Regions from separate parts of the Arthrobacter sp. SLBN-83 genome, predicted to be linked through region 1. Evidence: riboswitches for the same ligand, from Rfam matches in the RefSeq annotation. Region 1 holds a riboswitch; each other region holds the start of a gene.
The links. Region 1 has a riboswitch for cyclic di-AMP ahead of FBY30_RS02335 (C40 family peptidase). Riboswitches for the same ligand answer to the same signal wherever they lie in the genome.
Positions count from the first base shown of each region.

Region 2: another riboswitch for cyclic di-AMP. It lies ahead of FBY30_RS16535 (LysM peptidoglycan-binding domain-containing protein); the one in region 1 lies ahead of FBY30_RS02335 (C40 family peptidase).
Region 3: another riboswitch for cyclic di-AMP. It lies ahead of FBY30_RS06465 (glycoside hydrolase family 16 protein); the one in region 1 lies ahead of FBY30_RS02335 (C40 family peptidase).
Region 4: another riboswitch for cyclic di-AMP. It lies ahead of FBY30_RS20615 (hypothetical protein); the one in region 1 lies ahead of FBY30_RS02335 (C40 family peptidase).

Region 1 covers NZ_VFMX01000001.1:524,584-528,274, reverse strand. The annotation lists gene FBY30_RS02345 (metal-dependent transcriptional regulator) at 1-395, shown strand, start outside; cyclic di-AMP (ydaO/yuaA leader) riboswitch at 535-746, shown strand; gene FBY30_RS02340 (M23 family metallopeptidase) at 757-1,578, shown strand; cyclic di-AMP (ydaO/yuaA leader) riboswitch at 1,707-1,884, shown strand; gene FBY30_RS02335 (C40 family peptidase) at 1,955-2,644, shown strand; gene FBY30_RS02330 (NlpC/P60 family protein) at 2,807-3,592, shown strand.
Region 2 covers NZ_VFMX01000001.1:3,525,001-3,528,691, reverse strand. The annotation lists gene FBY30_RS16550 (DUF1810 domain-containing protein) at 1-350, opposite strand, end outside; gene FBY30_RS16545 (DNA alkylation repair protein) at 373-903, opposite strand; gene FBY30_RS16540 (TraR/DksA family transcriptional regulator) at 900-1,259, opposite strand; cyclic di-AMP (ydaO/yuaA leader) riboswitch at 1,549-1,719, shown strand; gene FBY30_RS16535 (LysM peptidoglycan-binding domain-containing protein) at 1,723-2,565, shown strand; gene FBY30_RS16530 (protein adenylyltransferase SelO) at 2,661-3,691, opposite strand, start outside.
Region 3 covers NZ_VFMX01000001.1:1,418,830-1,422,520, forward strand. The annotation lists gene FBY30_RS06460 (glycosyltransferase) at 1-841, opposite strand, end outside; gene FBY30_RS06465 (glycoside hydrolase family 16 protein) at 974-1,876, opposite strand; cyclic di-AMP (ydaO/yuaA leader) riboswitch at 2,094-2,240, opposite strand; gene rpsF (30S ribosomal protein S6) at 2,621-2,926, shown strand; gene FBY30_RS06475 (single-stranded DNA-binding protein) at 2,997-3,572, shown strand.
Region 4 covers NZ_VFMX01000001.1:683,070-686,760, forward strand. The annotation lists gene FBY30_RS02980 (glycosyltransferase family 39 protein) at 1-1,857, shown strand, start outside; cyclic di-AMP (ydaO/yuaA leader) riboswitch at 2,028-2,188, shown strand; gene FBY30_RS20615 (hypothetical protein) at 2,194-2,940, shown strand; gene FBY30_RS02995 (glyoxalase superfamily protein) at 3,121-3,537, opposite strand; gene upp (uracil phosphoribosyltransferase) at 3,583-3,691, opposite strand, start outside.

The DNA.
Region 1 (3,691 bases):
GCTGGGAACATGTGATGAGTGAGCGGGTGGAGCGGCGCATCTACGAGATGCTGGACCACCCCACCGAGTCCCCGTACGGCAACCCCATTCCCGGCCTTGCCGCGCTGGGCGGCCAGCCGGCCCCCGGCTTCGGTGACGGCGCCATCAGCCTGGTGGAGGCGATGAAGAGCTATGCGCCGGCGTCGGGCGTGACCATCAGCCGCCTCGCGGAACCGATCCAGGTGGAGCCGGAGCTGCTGGCGCAGCTGGACGAAGGCGGAATCCGGCCCGGGGCTGCCGTGGCGCTGGAACGCGTGGGCGATTACATCTCGGTGCGGGTGGCCGGGATTGAAGGAGCGCTGGAGCTTCCGCCCGAGGTGGCCGCACATGTCTTTGTGGCCATCGAACAGGGCTAAAGCCGGGCTGCCATACCCCGCGCCTGCCCTTCAACGCAAAGATAACGGAATTGTTACCAAGGGTCTTAAGCCCCTATAGTAGAACCAGTCGTTGAAACTTAAGCGTTACCTGATCCGGAGCCGAGCTCTGCCAGCGGGTCAGGTGCACGAGTCGTTACTGGCAGAGGCGGGGGAACCACAATCGGCAGCGGGGGACTGCCTTGGGGTGAAGTCCGTCAGCAGCAAGCCTCTCCAGTGAAGGATTCTTCCGGGAATACCCCTGCGCAGAAGCTTGCCCCTGGCGGGCCGGGTCTTTGATCTCTCTGACCCGAATCCGACAGCTAACTCCGCAGGCTTCTCCAGAGAGGAACCCTTCTTGACCATGCAGACCCCCCGGGGACGCCGCCGTGCTGCCGGCCCCCCTTCGGCGCCGCGGGTTGTCGAAGCTGCCGCAGCGGAGCGTCCCCGCGACCTCCATCGCGACGCCCGCCGCCGCCGGGGTCCGTTCCGCCAGATGACGGAGTTTGCCGCTGCCAGCGGCATAGGTCAGAAGGCCGGCATTGCCCTTGCGGCCACCGGCCTGGTGCTGACCGTAACCGTGCCTGCCACGAGTCCCGTCATGGCCACTGACACCGCCGGTAGCTCCCCGGTGGCAGCCTCTTCCGTAACGCCCCAGCCCCAAATCTCCGCCGATATCGGTGCCCAGATCGACTTCAGCCGCTCGGCAGTGGTGACCCAGGCGGACCCGGACGGAAAGCTGAAGCAACTCCTGAGTGCCCAGTCGGCCGGCTCCGTAACGCGCGCCGCGTCAGCCGGCACCCTGGCCGCACCGCTGGCCTCGCTTGTCACCGCTTCCCCCTTCGGCTACCGGGTCAGTCCCATCACCGGTGGTTCGGGCGACTTCCACCGGGGCCAGGACTTCGTGGCGCAGTGCGGGACCTCCGTCCTGGCCGCTGCCACCGGGACCGTGACCTTCGCGGGCTGGCATCAGTTCGGCGGCGGAAACCGGGTTGTCATTGACCACGGAAACGGGCTGGAAACCACGTACAACCACCTGTCATCCTTCAACGTCAAGGTGGGGCAGACCGTGTCCCGTGGGGACGTTGTGGCGCTGAGCGGCACAACCGGCGCGTCCACCGGCTGCCACCTGCACTTCGAGGTCCAGGTCAACGGCGAAGTGGTCGATCCCATGGGCTGGTTGTAACCGAATGATTGTCCACTCTCAGATCGCTGTGACCCGCCGTGACCTGAATGTGACATTGAAACAAAACTGCTGTACCGTCTAACTCGCGTCAACTTTTCCGAAGTTGACGCTCTTGAGTGGATTGCCTAACTCTGCCACCGCTCAAGGTCCGTTCGCATTTCATCGTCTGGCAGGGGCGGGGGAACCAATTTTGGCCTTCATCCAGAAGGCCTTGGGGTTAAGTCACAAGCTTCCCAGGAAGCAGCGTGGCCGGGTGACTCCCATCCGAATCCGACAGCTCACCTCGCAGGCATTGGGAGAGGCTACCTTCGTGTCTTCACGCCATAATTCTGCGCGCCACCGTGCGCAAACGGTTCGCACCAACCCCTTGGATGCCGTGTCCAAGGCCGTGAGTGCAAATGCCGGGACCGTAGGCCGCCAGGCTGCCGTTGTGGCAGCCGCATCGGGCCTCATCCTGAGCATGGGCCTGCCGGCCACCGCTGCAGACACCACTGCCGGTGTCTCAGCTTCCACCGAATCCGGTTCGGCCCAGACGGCCCTCGCCGTCACCGCTGCCCCCACGGCCACAGTTTCCTTCGAGCGTCCCGTGGTCAAGACCACTGCTGCTCCAAAGGTGGAAGCTGTGCGTACGCAGTCCACCGACACGGCAAACCGCACCGCTACTGCTGCCGCCGCCGCCGGCCAGGACGCCTCCCCGGTCACCAAGACCGCCGAGACCGTGTCCTCCGCAGCCACCTCAGGCATCGCAGCCATCGCCTACACCGGCATCGGCCACTCGTACGTGTGGGGCGGCACCAGCCCCGTCACCGGCTGGGACTGCTCCGGTTTCGTGCAGTGGGTTTACGCCCAGGCCGGCATCAGCATTCCCCGCACCAACGCGTGGAGCATCATGACCCCCACCTCCGCACCGCAGCCCGGTGACCTGGTTGTCCAGAACGGCGGCGCGCACGTTGGCATCTACGTCGGCAACGGCATGATGATCAGCGCACTCAACCCCTCGCAGGGCACGCTGCTCCACTCGCCTGCAGCCACCGGTACCTCGTCGTACTACCACCTCAACAAGTAGTTCTTGGGCTCCATGCTCCAAGGGCTATTTCTTTGCCCAAAGCTTTTTCGCTAGAAACCACATCCCCGTTCGGGACGCGCCGGCGTACCCCCAAGATGCCGGCGCGTCTATGACCCTTTGCCTGCCTACACGCGGTCGCAAGGAAAACGAAAGAGAGAACTGATGACGACTCGTGCTACCGCACGGCACCGCGCCGAGGTCACCAAGACCAACTCGATCGCTGTCATTGCCAAGGCTGTCAGCGACAACGCCGGCGGCATGGGCCGCCAGGCCGCGGTCATTGCCGCTGCTTCCGGTTTGGTCCTGACCAGCGGCATTGCGGCGAACGCCGCCGACGCAAACGTCAAGCGCGACTCCGCTCCCGCCTCCGCGCTGGAAGTTGAATCCGCGGTCGACGCCCCGATTTCCGCCGCTTCCACCATTGCCATCAGCTTTGAGAAGCCCGCTGTGACCACCACGCCGGCCCCGGTCGTCGAGCCGGAGCCCCAGGTTGAAGTGCAGGAAGCTGCCCCTGCTCCCGCCGCGGAGCCTGCTGCCCAGCCCGTTGCCGCTCCCAAGGTCACGGCCAAGGTTGCCACCGCCACTGCCCCGGCCGCTCCTGCAGCCCAGGCTTCCGCCAGCGGCAAGGGTGCCGCAATCCTCTCGGCCGCCTACGCCCAGCTCGGCGTCCACCAGGACTGCACCATGCTGGTGACCAACGCCTTGGCCGCCGTCGGCATCCACTTCCACGACTGGCCCGCCGGGTACCTGTCCCTCGGTGACACTGTGCCCGCCTCCCAGGCCCAGCCCGGTGACCTGATCTACTACGCCGATGGTGGCGGAGGAATGGCACACATCGCTGTCTACGCCGGAAACGGCATGGCCGTACATGGTGGCTTCAACGGCAACGACACCGTAGTCTTCAGTGCAAACGTGGGCTCCGGACCGGTGTTCATCCACGTCAGGTAAGCACCCCACGTCCGGCACAGGCGACAGCCCGTGCCTAATGTCCAAGGACCCCCGCCCTCGTGGCGGGGGTCCTGTGCTTTTTAAGGCAGTTCCCGCAGG
Region 2 (3,691 bases), 3.0 Mb from region 1:
CCGGGTGCCGCCCGGAGAAACAGTGTCATGGACGACCGGAGCTTTTTGGCATCGATGCCGCCGAAAATGTCCTCGGCGGACTGGTCGGCATGGTTCGCCAGGACCAGCGCGCACTCCAGCAGCCGTGGTCCCAGTACCTCGTGGTCCAGGTAGGCGCGTGCCTCGGCGAGTGACGAGATGGCGTACTTGCGGGACGTTGCGCTCTGCCCCAGGCCGGAGATCTGCGGGAAGACGAACCACATCCAGTGCCCGGATTTCCTGCCGACCTGCAGCTCCCCCAGCGCCTGGTCATAGGTTCCGCCGCTGTTTTGCGCGGCAACAAAACGGTCAAGGTCAAAGTGCTCGTTCATGTGGATCTCCCGGTTTTCGAGGTCAAAGGGGCAAATCGTTTTCGAGAGCCGCTGCCGCTGCCTGAAGCTGCGGATCCGGGTCGTCCCGCCACCTCGCAAGGACCACACCGGCGCGCTGCCGCTCGCGCTCCCCGAGGCCGGACAGCAGCGGCACCAGGACGTCGGCAAGGAGGGGTTTCGCCAGCTCAGCCGCCTGGGCAGAACGCAGGAAGCCTTCCAGCCGGGTCAGGTCCGAGTGCCGGAGCAGGCGCACCCTTGACTGCAACAGCACCACGGCCGCCAACCGGCGCTCAAACACCGGGCGGGAGCCGGGCCTGGGCTGTCCCCACAGGGCGGAGGCAAGCATCACCGTGGCGTCGTGGTCCAGGTCCTTGAATTTGCGCAGCGCATCGCGCACCGTGCCGCGCACCGCTCCGATGGAGGAGCCGTAAGAGTCCATCGCCCAGCCCAGCCGGTTCCCGACGTCGTCCGCCCGGTACCAGGCGCCCTCGTTCTGGAGGGTCCGGTCAACGAACTCCACCGCCGCGGACACCATGTCCGCCGAGCCAGTCATCGTCCCCGGCCCGAAGACGCGTGCAGAATACAGAACGGCGTCCATGGCCGCGCTTCCAGCCTGCCTTCCGCAATGGATTGTCCACACACTGCACAGATGCCATAGGTTCCCCCGGCCAGGCGGGCCAGCGCCGCGTCAATCTGGTCCAGGCCGGCCGAGCTCTGCTTCAGGAGCGCCGAAGCCTGCGAAAGCTCGAAAGCGATGGTGGCCCCTTCGGGATCGTGCTCGTCATCGACATTGGAGTCCTGCCGGGCCGAATTCGCCGCCGCGATGTCAGCCCGCAGCGCCGGCAGCAGCTCCAGCCGCCGCGCCCGCTCCTCTTCGAGCAGCTCCCGGAACCGGTCGAAATCTGGCATGGAAACAGCCTAGCGGTCCGACGGCGGAGTGTCGGAATGGAAACGGCCATTGCGATGAGGGGGCAGCACTGTGACCGCGCGTCCGTATCCGTAGCGTTACCTGTCCTGATGCCCTGGCATTAGACGAGGTCAAACCCGGCCGCCGATAACATCCAAACGTTTGCGGAATTCGAGAGCGGGACCTCGTATGTTATCCAAATGTGACAATGCCGCCGCATGTGGGTTATGGTCTTCAGGTGTCCCTCTCAGTCGGGACATTCCCATCAGTATGCCGAGCCCTGCCGCTGATCATGGGATACAACCGCTCCAGCTGGCAGGGACGGGGGAACCAAGTTTCCGCGGCCACTTGTGGCCTTGGGGTTAAGTCGATAGCGCCTCCGTCCGTTACGGGGTTGCTTCCGGCCGGGTATCTCCAGCCCGAACCCGACAGCTCACCCCGCAGGCATGGGAGAGGCGATCAACCGTGTCAAAAAATTCCACCACTGCCCGTCACCGCGCAACTCCGGCCCGCTCGATTGTTCTCGAGGGCCTCGCCGTGACAGCCAAGTCCCAGGCCCGCTCGCTGGGCCGCCCCGCGCTGGCAGTTGCTGCAGCGTCCGGCATTGCCTTCGGCGTCGGCGCGCCGGCCCACGCCGGTGTCACCGGCCCGGACACCACTGAAAAGACCAACGTGCAGGCCTACTCCGCACCTGCCGCCCCCGTTGCGGCTCCGGCAGCGGCAGCAGGAAGCGTCCACACCGTGGTTTCCGGCGATACCCTCGGTGCCATCGCGTCTGCTTACGGCGTCAGCCTGAACGATGTCCTGTCCGCCAACGGCCTGGCCCTGTCCTCGGTCATCTACCCGGGCGACCAGATCCAGATCCCCGGTGCCGGCTACACCGCGGCACCGGCTCCGGCTCCCGCAGCAGCACCCGTGCAGACTGCAGCCGCCGCTCCGGCCAACACCGGCATGAACATGTCCTACGCCTCGGCCACCCCTGTGTCAGCTCCCACCGGCACGGGCACCGGCGCTGCCATCCTGGCAAACGCCTACGGCCAGCTGGGCATCAAGCAGGACTGCACCGCCATGGTTGAGAAGGCGCTGCGCTCGGTGGGCAAGTCCGTCGGCGATCTTGCCCCCACCCAGTTCTTCCAGTACGGCACCATGGTAAGCGCTCCTGCTCCCGGCGACCTGATCATCACCTCCGGCCACGTGGGCGTTTACGCCGGCAACGGCCAGGTTGTCAGCGGCGGCGTGAACGGCTACGACACCCAGGTGCACTCCATCAGCTGGCTCGGCGGCTACTCCGCGGTCCGCGTCGCCTAATCTTCGCGCAACCGCGCAGGCATAAAAAGAAAGGGCGGCAGCCGGTAAAACCGGCTGCCGCCCTTTTCCGCATCCGCCCTTCGCATCTGCAGCTGTCAGGTCCCGCAGAAGGTCATGTAGTTGCCGAAGTCTTCAGGGGCGCCTTCCGCGTAGCGTTCAAGCCCGGGCCGTTCGGTAAAGGGGTCGCTGACTGCCTCCAGCAGTTGCTGCAAGGGGGACAGGTTTCCGCCCGTGGCAGCGGCCAACGCCTCCTCCACGAGGTGGTTCCTGGGGATGTACGCCGGGTTGACGCTGTCCATCAGCTCCGCGTCCGGTTTCAGTGCCTGCCACCGCTCTGCCCAGGAATCAAACGCAGCCAAATCAAGGACCATGCCGCGCACCGGACGAAGGTCGCCCCGGGCCGCCTTGCCAAGGTTACGGAAGAAGAGGGTGTAATCCACGGGTCCGTCCTTCAGGATGGCAATGGTGCCGTCCACCAGCGCGGACATGGTTTCCCCGTCACTCTCCCCGCTGCCGAGGCCGAGTTTGGCATTCATCCCGCTGGTCCATGCCCTGCTGTATTGCCCCCGGAACCGGCCCAGCACCTCCACCGCCGGGGCAACCGCCTGCTCCTGGTCTTCGTGGATAAGCGGCAGCATCGCCTCCGCCAGCCGGGCAAGGTTCCACTCGGCCAGAACCGGCTGGTTGGCGTAGGCGTAGCGGCCACTGACGTCGATCGAACTGTAGACGGCGGCGGGATTGAACGCGTCCATGAACGCGCAGGGGCCGTAATCGATGGTTTCCCCTGAGATGGTCATGTTGTCCGTATTCATGACCCCGTGGACGAATCCCACCAGCATCCAGCGGGCCACCAGTTCCGCCTGGGCGGAGACGACCAAGGCGAACAGTTCGAGGTAGGGGTTGTCGGCGCCGGCGGCGTGGGGGTAGTGCCTGCTGATGGCGTGGTCCGCCAACCGCTTCAGGAGCTCCATGTTTTCCGTGGCACGCGCGTACTGGAAGCTGCCCACGCGAAGATGGCTGCTTGCCACCCGGGCCAGGACGGCGCCCGGCAGCATATCGTCGCGCCGGACCTGGCGGCCCGTTCCCACGACGGCGAGCGAACGGGTGGTGGGAATGTGCAGGGCGT
Region 3 (3,691 bases), 890 kb from region 1:
CCCCGTGGAAAACGTCCAGGATGGAGGGCACGTTGGCCAGGACATCCACCTGAGGGCCGGCCAGTGCCTGCACAGCCGGTGTCGGCCGCCGCCCCGCGATGACGAAGCGGGCGTCCGGGACCTCCTGCCACACCTGGGGCGCGATCTTTTCAACCAATACGGTGGCGCTGTCCACATTGGGGGCGTAGTTGAGGCTGCCCGCGAAGCAAACCACGGGTACGTCCGGCCTCCGCCGGGGTCCGGTGGCCACTTCCGTTCCGTTGGCGATGCTCCTGACCGGCCTGCCCAGCCTGGCGGACCACGCGGCAGCATCCTGCGCCCCGACGGTCAGCAGGCGGGCTCTTGGCGGCAACTGCCGCTCAGCACGCGCCGCCAGATCTTCACGCAACCGGTAGGCGGCCCGGAAGGTCCGGGCGATCGCTGTGTCCATCCCGGCCCGGATGGACCAGGGGTCCACCGTCTGCAGCACCAGGGGCCCGGTGACGTGATGGGACAGGAAGAGGGCGTGCGGTCCGTGGATAAGTGTGGCGTCCTGGCCGGCGGACAGGCGTGCTGCTGCAGCTCGGGCGGACGGTGTGGCACGCCGTTGTTTTCCCAAGCCGGTGAGGCCGCCCAGGGACCGCACAAAGGCTGAAAGTTCTTCCCGGGGTGCCAGTTCGTACACTGCTTCACACCGGTTCCTGATGTCTGCCGGAACCGGGACGGGGCCGGAGAACGTCAGCAGCGTGACGGCAACATCCGCAGGAAGGTGCAGGATCACCTCGTACGGAATCATGGAGCTTCCATCGCCCAGTTCCGGGTCCCGGTTGGGCACGCTTTCGGTCACGTACAGGAGCTTCATTGCAAGAGTGTAATGGATCACACCCCGCGTGGAAGGGTTGCTTTGGGCAACCTTGAGGGAAACCACAGGAAAAGCAGAAGGACGACGGCGGGAGGTCCCGCCGTCGCCCTTCACCACCAGGTGCGTGGCTTGCTACTGCCAGGCCCGCACGTAGTCCACCAGCATCTGCGACTGCTGGCCGTAGGCCGGGTTCGTGGACGAGGCGCCGACGTTCAGCACGATGTACTGCGGAGCGTTTCCGTCGTTCGTGGGGTAGGACTTGACCTTGATCCCGTCGAAGTACACATCCGAGGAGTTGGCCATCCGGTGCAGGCCGAACGTGTGGTACTCGTTGGCCCAGTTCCCGCCCACGCCGCCCTGGTTTTGGGAGCCGGAAGTGGAATGGTAATTAACGGTCATCTTGGCCTGGAGCACCTCGGCGATGTCGTTCTCGCCGGTGGCCGGCCAGGACTGCCCCGTGGTCCAGAACGCGGGCCAGTTGTAGAGGCCGTTGGCGTTGCCGGGGAACTTGATGCGGGCCTCCACGTAGCCGGTGGTGAATTGGAAGCCCGTGCCTGCCCCGCCCTTCGGGTTGGTCGACACCAACGCCCCGGAGGTGGAGGATGCCAGGCCCAGGGCAAGGTTTCCGTTGGCCACCGAGACGTTCGCGGGGCTGGTGGTGACCTTATTCATGGTTCCGCAGCCGGGGGAGAACCAGCAGCCGGACCACGCGGCCGTGTCCAGTCCGCCGCCGTTGAAGTCGTCGGCAAACGCCAGGCTCCAGTTCCCGGGCACTCCGGTAGGCACCGGGGCGCCACTGTTGGCGAGCTGGGCTGCGGCGGGCGCCACGGCGATGGGGGCTTCGGGGGTGGCAGGGGCGGCGGGTGCCGGTGGCTCTGCGGCGGCAGCGGGCTGGGGAAGCGCCGGGACCGGCGCGGGAGCGGTGGCCGGGGAGGGCGCCGGAGCCGGCGTTGCGGGGGCAGGAGCAGCTGAAGGCTCCTGTGTAGGGGCATCGTTTACGGGGACACCACTGCCGGTGTCGGAGGCGCTCGCCACCCGGGCTACATCTGTGGGATGGGTACTGTGTGCCAAACCGAGGCCCAGGGAAGCCGCCCCGAGAAGCGCTGCGGCGAGGCCGGCAGCGAGGGGCCACGGCCGCCGCGCGGCGCCTTGTTTCGCTTCGGTGGAAGGAAGGAGGGGAGAGCTGGAAGCTGTCTCGTTTTGATAACGGGGCGCTGGGTCGGCGCTGTGTTTGCGGTGTGCGGGCATGGGGAAGTTACCTCTCAACGCCTGCGGAGTTAGCTGTCGGGTTCGGATGAGGCATCCGGCCGCGTGCGCGGCTTCACCCCAGGGCAGGCGCAAGCCAGGCCCGTGAGACTTGGGTTCCCCGCCTCTGCCTGGTACTTGGTGGATCACCGGAAGCGGCAGAGTTGGGCGTCATCCGGGATTGGGGCCGGCTGGGGGCGGCCCCCGCTCGACCGTACACGAACCCGGCGCTAAAATCACAATTAGGTAACGGGGCTCACGCGGGAGGCATGCGGGAAGTCCTCCGAGCTGGAGGCAGCCCGGCCTCTGGCCCGGTTTTCCACATAGCAGCACTGGGGCTGACTGTCCCCGGAACCACGCGGCTAGCCTTTGAGTCAGGCACAGATCGCCTATCGGGTCCAAATGCACTAAGATAGTGAAGTCTGTGCTGCGTCCTGCCTCCGTTCCGGCGGCAAGGCATTGCACGGAATCGCAAATGAACCTCCTGTTACGGAAATGCCGTAACCGCTTAGCCCAAAGGAGGTGGGTTCACATATGCGTCCTTACGAATTGATGGTAATCATCGACCCCGAGGTCGAAGAGCGTACCGTTGAGCCGTCGCTTCAGAAGTTCCTGAACGTCATCACCAACGATGGTGGAACCATCGAAAAGGTTGACATCTGGGGCCGTCGCCGTCTGGCTTACGACATCAAGAAGAAGTCCGAAGGTATCTACGCCGTGGTGAACTTCACCGCCAAGCCGGAGACCGCCAAGGAACTTGACCGCCAGCTGTCTCTTAACGAGACCATCATGCGCACCAAGATCACCCGCCCCGAAGAGCAGAAGGTTGTTGCTGAGTAATTCAGCCGTCTTCATTCTTTACCCCGCAGGAAACGCACTCTTCACCCAGGATCGAACAAGGAGGCAGTAGATGGCAGGCGAGACCACCATTACGGTCATCGGTAACCTCACCAATGACCCGGAATTGCGGTTCACACCGTCCGGTTCGGCAGTAGCGAACTTCACCATCGCTTCCACCCCCCGCACCTTTGATCGCCAGTCCAACGAGTGGAAGGACGGGGAAACCCTGTTCCTCCGCGCCGCTGTCTGGCGTGAAGCAGCCGAGAACGTCGCCGAATCCCTGACCAAGGGAATGCGCGTCATCGTGACCGGCCGCCTGAAGAGCCGCTCCTACGAAACAAAAGAAGGCGAAAAGCGCACCGTCATCGAGCTTGAGGTCGACGAAATCGGCCCCAGCCTGCGCTACGCCAACGCCAAGGTCAACCGCACCCAGCGCTCCGGCGGACAGGGTGGCGGCGGCTTCGGCGGCGGCAACAGCGGCGGTGGCTTCGGAGGCGGCAACTCTGGTGGAAACCAGGGCGGCAACTCCGGCGGAGGCTGGGGCGGCGGCAACCAGCAGGCTGCACAGGATGATCCCTGGGCCACGCCCGGTGTATCCAACGCAGGCGGCTGGGGCAACGGCCCCGATTCCGAACCTCCCTTCTAAAACCCAAACAACGGCCCGGCGCCGGAACTGCCAAGGTGTGCAACGCACTCAAAGCAGCTATCGCTGCCGGACCACCACCATCCCGTGGATCAATGTCCACGGGCTCCCTAGAATAGGAG
Region 4 (3,691 bases), 160 kb from region 1:
GCCATCACGGTGGACAAGCCGCCGGCCGCCCTGTGGATCATGGGGCTGTCAGTCCGCATTTTTGGCCTGAGCTCCTGGAGCATCCTGGTTCCCCAGGCGCTGATGGGGGTTGGCACTGCCTGGCTGCTGTATCTCGCGGTGCGGCGGGCCGCAGCGCCGGCTGCCGGTGAGGTTCGGCTCGCGCACCGGGCAGGCCTGCTGGCGGCGGCGGTCCTTGCCCTCACCCCGGTGGCCACGCTGATGTTCCGGTTCAACAACCCGGACGCCCTGTTGGTGCTGCTCATGACTGCCGCCGCGTACGGGGTCCTGCGCGCAGTCCAGGAGGACCGGCTGCGCTGGCTCCTGCTGGCCGGGGTGTTCCTTGGCTTTGGTTTCCTGGCCAAACAGCTGCAGGTCCTCCTGGTGGTTCCGGGATTTGCCGTGGCCTACGCGGTGGCGGGCCCCTCCGGGATGTGGCGGCGGCTGCTCCGGCTGGTTGCCGCGGCGGCAGCCATGCTGGTTTCCGCCGGATGGTGGCTGCTGGCTGTGGAGCTGACTCCGGCGGACAGGCGGCCCTACATTGGCGGGTCGCAAAACAACTCCATCCTGGAACTAACCCTGGGTTACAACGGGCTGGGCCGGTTGACGGGCGACGAAACGGGCAGCGTGGGCGGCGGTAACGGCTGGGGTGTTCCGGGCCTGTTCCGGATGTTCAACAGCGAGTTTGGCGGGCAGGTTGCGTGGCTCCTGCCGTCCGCACTCATCCTTGCGGCGGGGCTGCTATGGGTGGGACGACGGGCCCCGCGGACAGATGCCGTCCGCGCTTCCGTCATCATCTGGGGCTCGTGGGTCCTGGTGACGGGCCTGGTGTTCAGCTTCATGGCCGGCATCATCCATCCCTACTACGCGGTGGCACTGGCGCCGGGCATCGCCGGACTGGCTGGCCTGGGCGGCGTTCTGCTGTGGCAGCACCGCCGGGAAGCAGCTGCGTGCATCTTCCTGGCTGCTGCGGTGGCCATGGCAGCCGTGATGGCCTTCTACCTGCTGGGAACCACGTCCGCCTACGGCCCATGGGTGCGCTGGCTGGTGCTCACCGGAGGTTTGGCGGCCGCAGCAGGTATCGGGCTCAACAGGTTCCTGGGCTTGCGTTCCGTGCAGCGGACGACGGCGGCCCTCGCCGTTGTTGCGTCGCTCGCCGGCCCCCTGGCCTACTCCTTCACCACCGCGGCGACGGCGCACAGCGGGGCAATCGTCAGCGCAGGGCCAGCCTCCGGCTTCGGCGCCGGCGGACGCGGGCCGGGAGGCTTCAGTGCAGCCGGCCGAAACACGTCCGGACGGGGCACGGGGCAAGGCTTCCCCGGGCAGGGATTCATGGGACAAGGCTCTGCAGGACAAGGTTCTACAGGACAGGGCTCTACAGGACAGGGCTTCCAGCAGCAGGCCAACCCCGGTGGGACTGGGGGGACTGGCGGGACAGCCCAAGGCGGAGCCGGATTTGCCGGCGGCCCCGGGGGCGGCATGGGCGGACTTCTCGGCGCACCCACCCCGTCGGCGGATCTTGTGGCCGCGCTCAAGGACGGCGCATCCAATTACACGTGGGCAGCAGCGGTAGTGGGCTCCAACAATGCCGCCGGGTACCAACTGGCAACGGAACTGCCGGTAATGGCGGTGGGCGGCTTCAACGGCACCGACCCCTCCCCCACCCTGGCGCAGTTCCAGGACCTCGTGAGGCAGGGAAAGATCCACTACTTCATCAGCGGCGGAACCATGCGGTCCACCTCCGGTTCGGATGCCGCCGGGCAGATCGCGCAGTGGGTGTCGGAGAACTTCACTCCGCAGAGCATCGGCGGCACTACTGTCTACGCCCTCGCCAGGTAACAACAGCCCCCGGCGTACGCAAAATAACGATTGGACGGGGCGCCCGCAGCAAACCGGCGCGCTGGAGATCGTGACATCCGTTACCTAAATGTGACATTGACGTACTTTTCCTGTACCGTCGATTGGGTGCGGCTCCCGTTCGGGCCGCATATCCCGGGTTGACGCCAAGCTCTGCCGCTTCCCCGGATTCCGATTGAGCAACGGCAGAGGCGGGGGACCCACCGTCCCGGGCAATGAACGCCCTTGGGGTTAAGCACGCACGTGATCTTTCCGTGCGGCCGGATGCCCTCATCCGAACCCGACAGCTAACTCCGCAGGTGTGAGAGGCGATCAATCATGTCCAAAAACACGGCAGAATCACGCCTGCATGCCAAGGCTAAACACCGGGCAGAGCAGCAGGCAGCTACAAAGCCCGCCAAGAAAACCAGCTTCGGCACGCGAGCCGGGATCCTCGCAGCATCCTGCGCGGTGCTGGTGGGGGTTGGCGCGGCAGGTCAGGCGACAAGCAGCATGACTCCGGTGTCATCCACCGATTCAAACTCTTCCACGGCAGCGGCCGACGCCCAAATGAGCATTGAGAAGAGCGAAATCCGTTCCAACCCGGCATCCTCGGTTCCGGCTGCAATCAGCGTGGCGCCCCAGGCAGCGGATCCAGCCCCCGCGCCTGCACCGGCAGCCCCCGCAGCTGAAGCCCCGGCTCCGGCACCCGCACCTGCTCCGGCACCCGCACCCGCTCCGGCACCCGCACCTGAGCCTGCGCCCGTCGTCGCGGTTAATGATCCGGCCGGCGCCCAGGCGTATGCAGCTGGCCAGCTGGCCACCTTTGGCTGGGGACCTGACCAGATGCAGTGCCTGCAGACGCTGTGGACCAAGGAGTCGGACTGGACCACTACGGCCACCAATCCCAGCAGCGGGGCCTACGGCATCGTCCAGTCCCTGCCTGCCGAGAAGATGGCCAGCGCGGGAGCCGACTACCTGACCAACTACCGCACGCAGATCAACTGGGGCCTGGATTACATCAAGAAGAGCTACCAGTCCCCCTGCGGCGCACTGAACTTCCACCTGGCACACAACTGGTACTAGGCACCCCTCCCCTGGCGCCAGCGCTTGAAGTGGGAACCACCCACTGAATCTCCCCACCTTTGGGGGCGCACGACGGCGCGTCCCCAGCACCCGCCGTCGTACTCCTTGTTGACGGGGCAAAGTTGAGGGATTCCAGCAAACCGCGGGCCGCATCATCACGATGCGGCCCGCGGTTTGCTTTCAACTGTTGCCTTGCCCGGCGTCCTGCGCACTGTTGTCCTGCCCCGTATTCCGCCACGGGATGTACTGGACGGCCCACTTGTTGCCGTCCGGGTCGGCAAAGTAGACGAAGTGGCCCCAAGGCAGCACCTCGATATCACTGACGTCCACGCCATTGTTCTTCAGGTGGTCGTGCGCTTTTTGGATGTCATCGACCACCATCTGAAGGGTGGTCCCCGTGCCGGGAGGAGCGTCCAAGAGCCCCTCGCCCATGCAGATGGAGCAGGCAGAACCGGGCGGCGTCAGCTGGACAAAGCGGACGTCGTCCGAAGGCCGCTCGTCGTAGTCGGCATTGAAACCCACTTTGTTGACATAGAAATCCTTGGCGCGGTCAACGTCGGATACAGGGACAAAGACAAGTTCGAGTTTCCAGTCCATCCGCACAGGCTAGCGGGGGGGACACCGATCGAAAAAGGGTGAAAACTACCCTGCGATGCCGTAAAGCCGGTCGCCGGCATCGCCCAGGCCGGGAACGATGTAAGACTTCTCGTTGAGCTTCTCGTCGATGGAGGCCAGGACGATGTGCACGTTG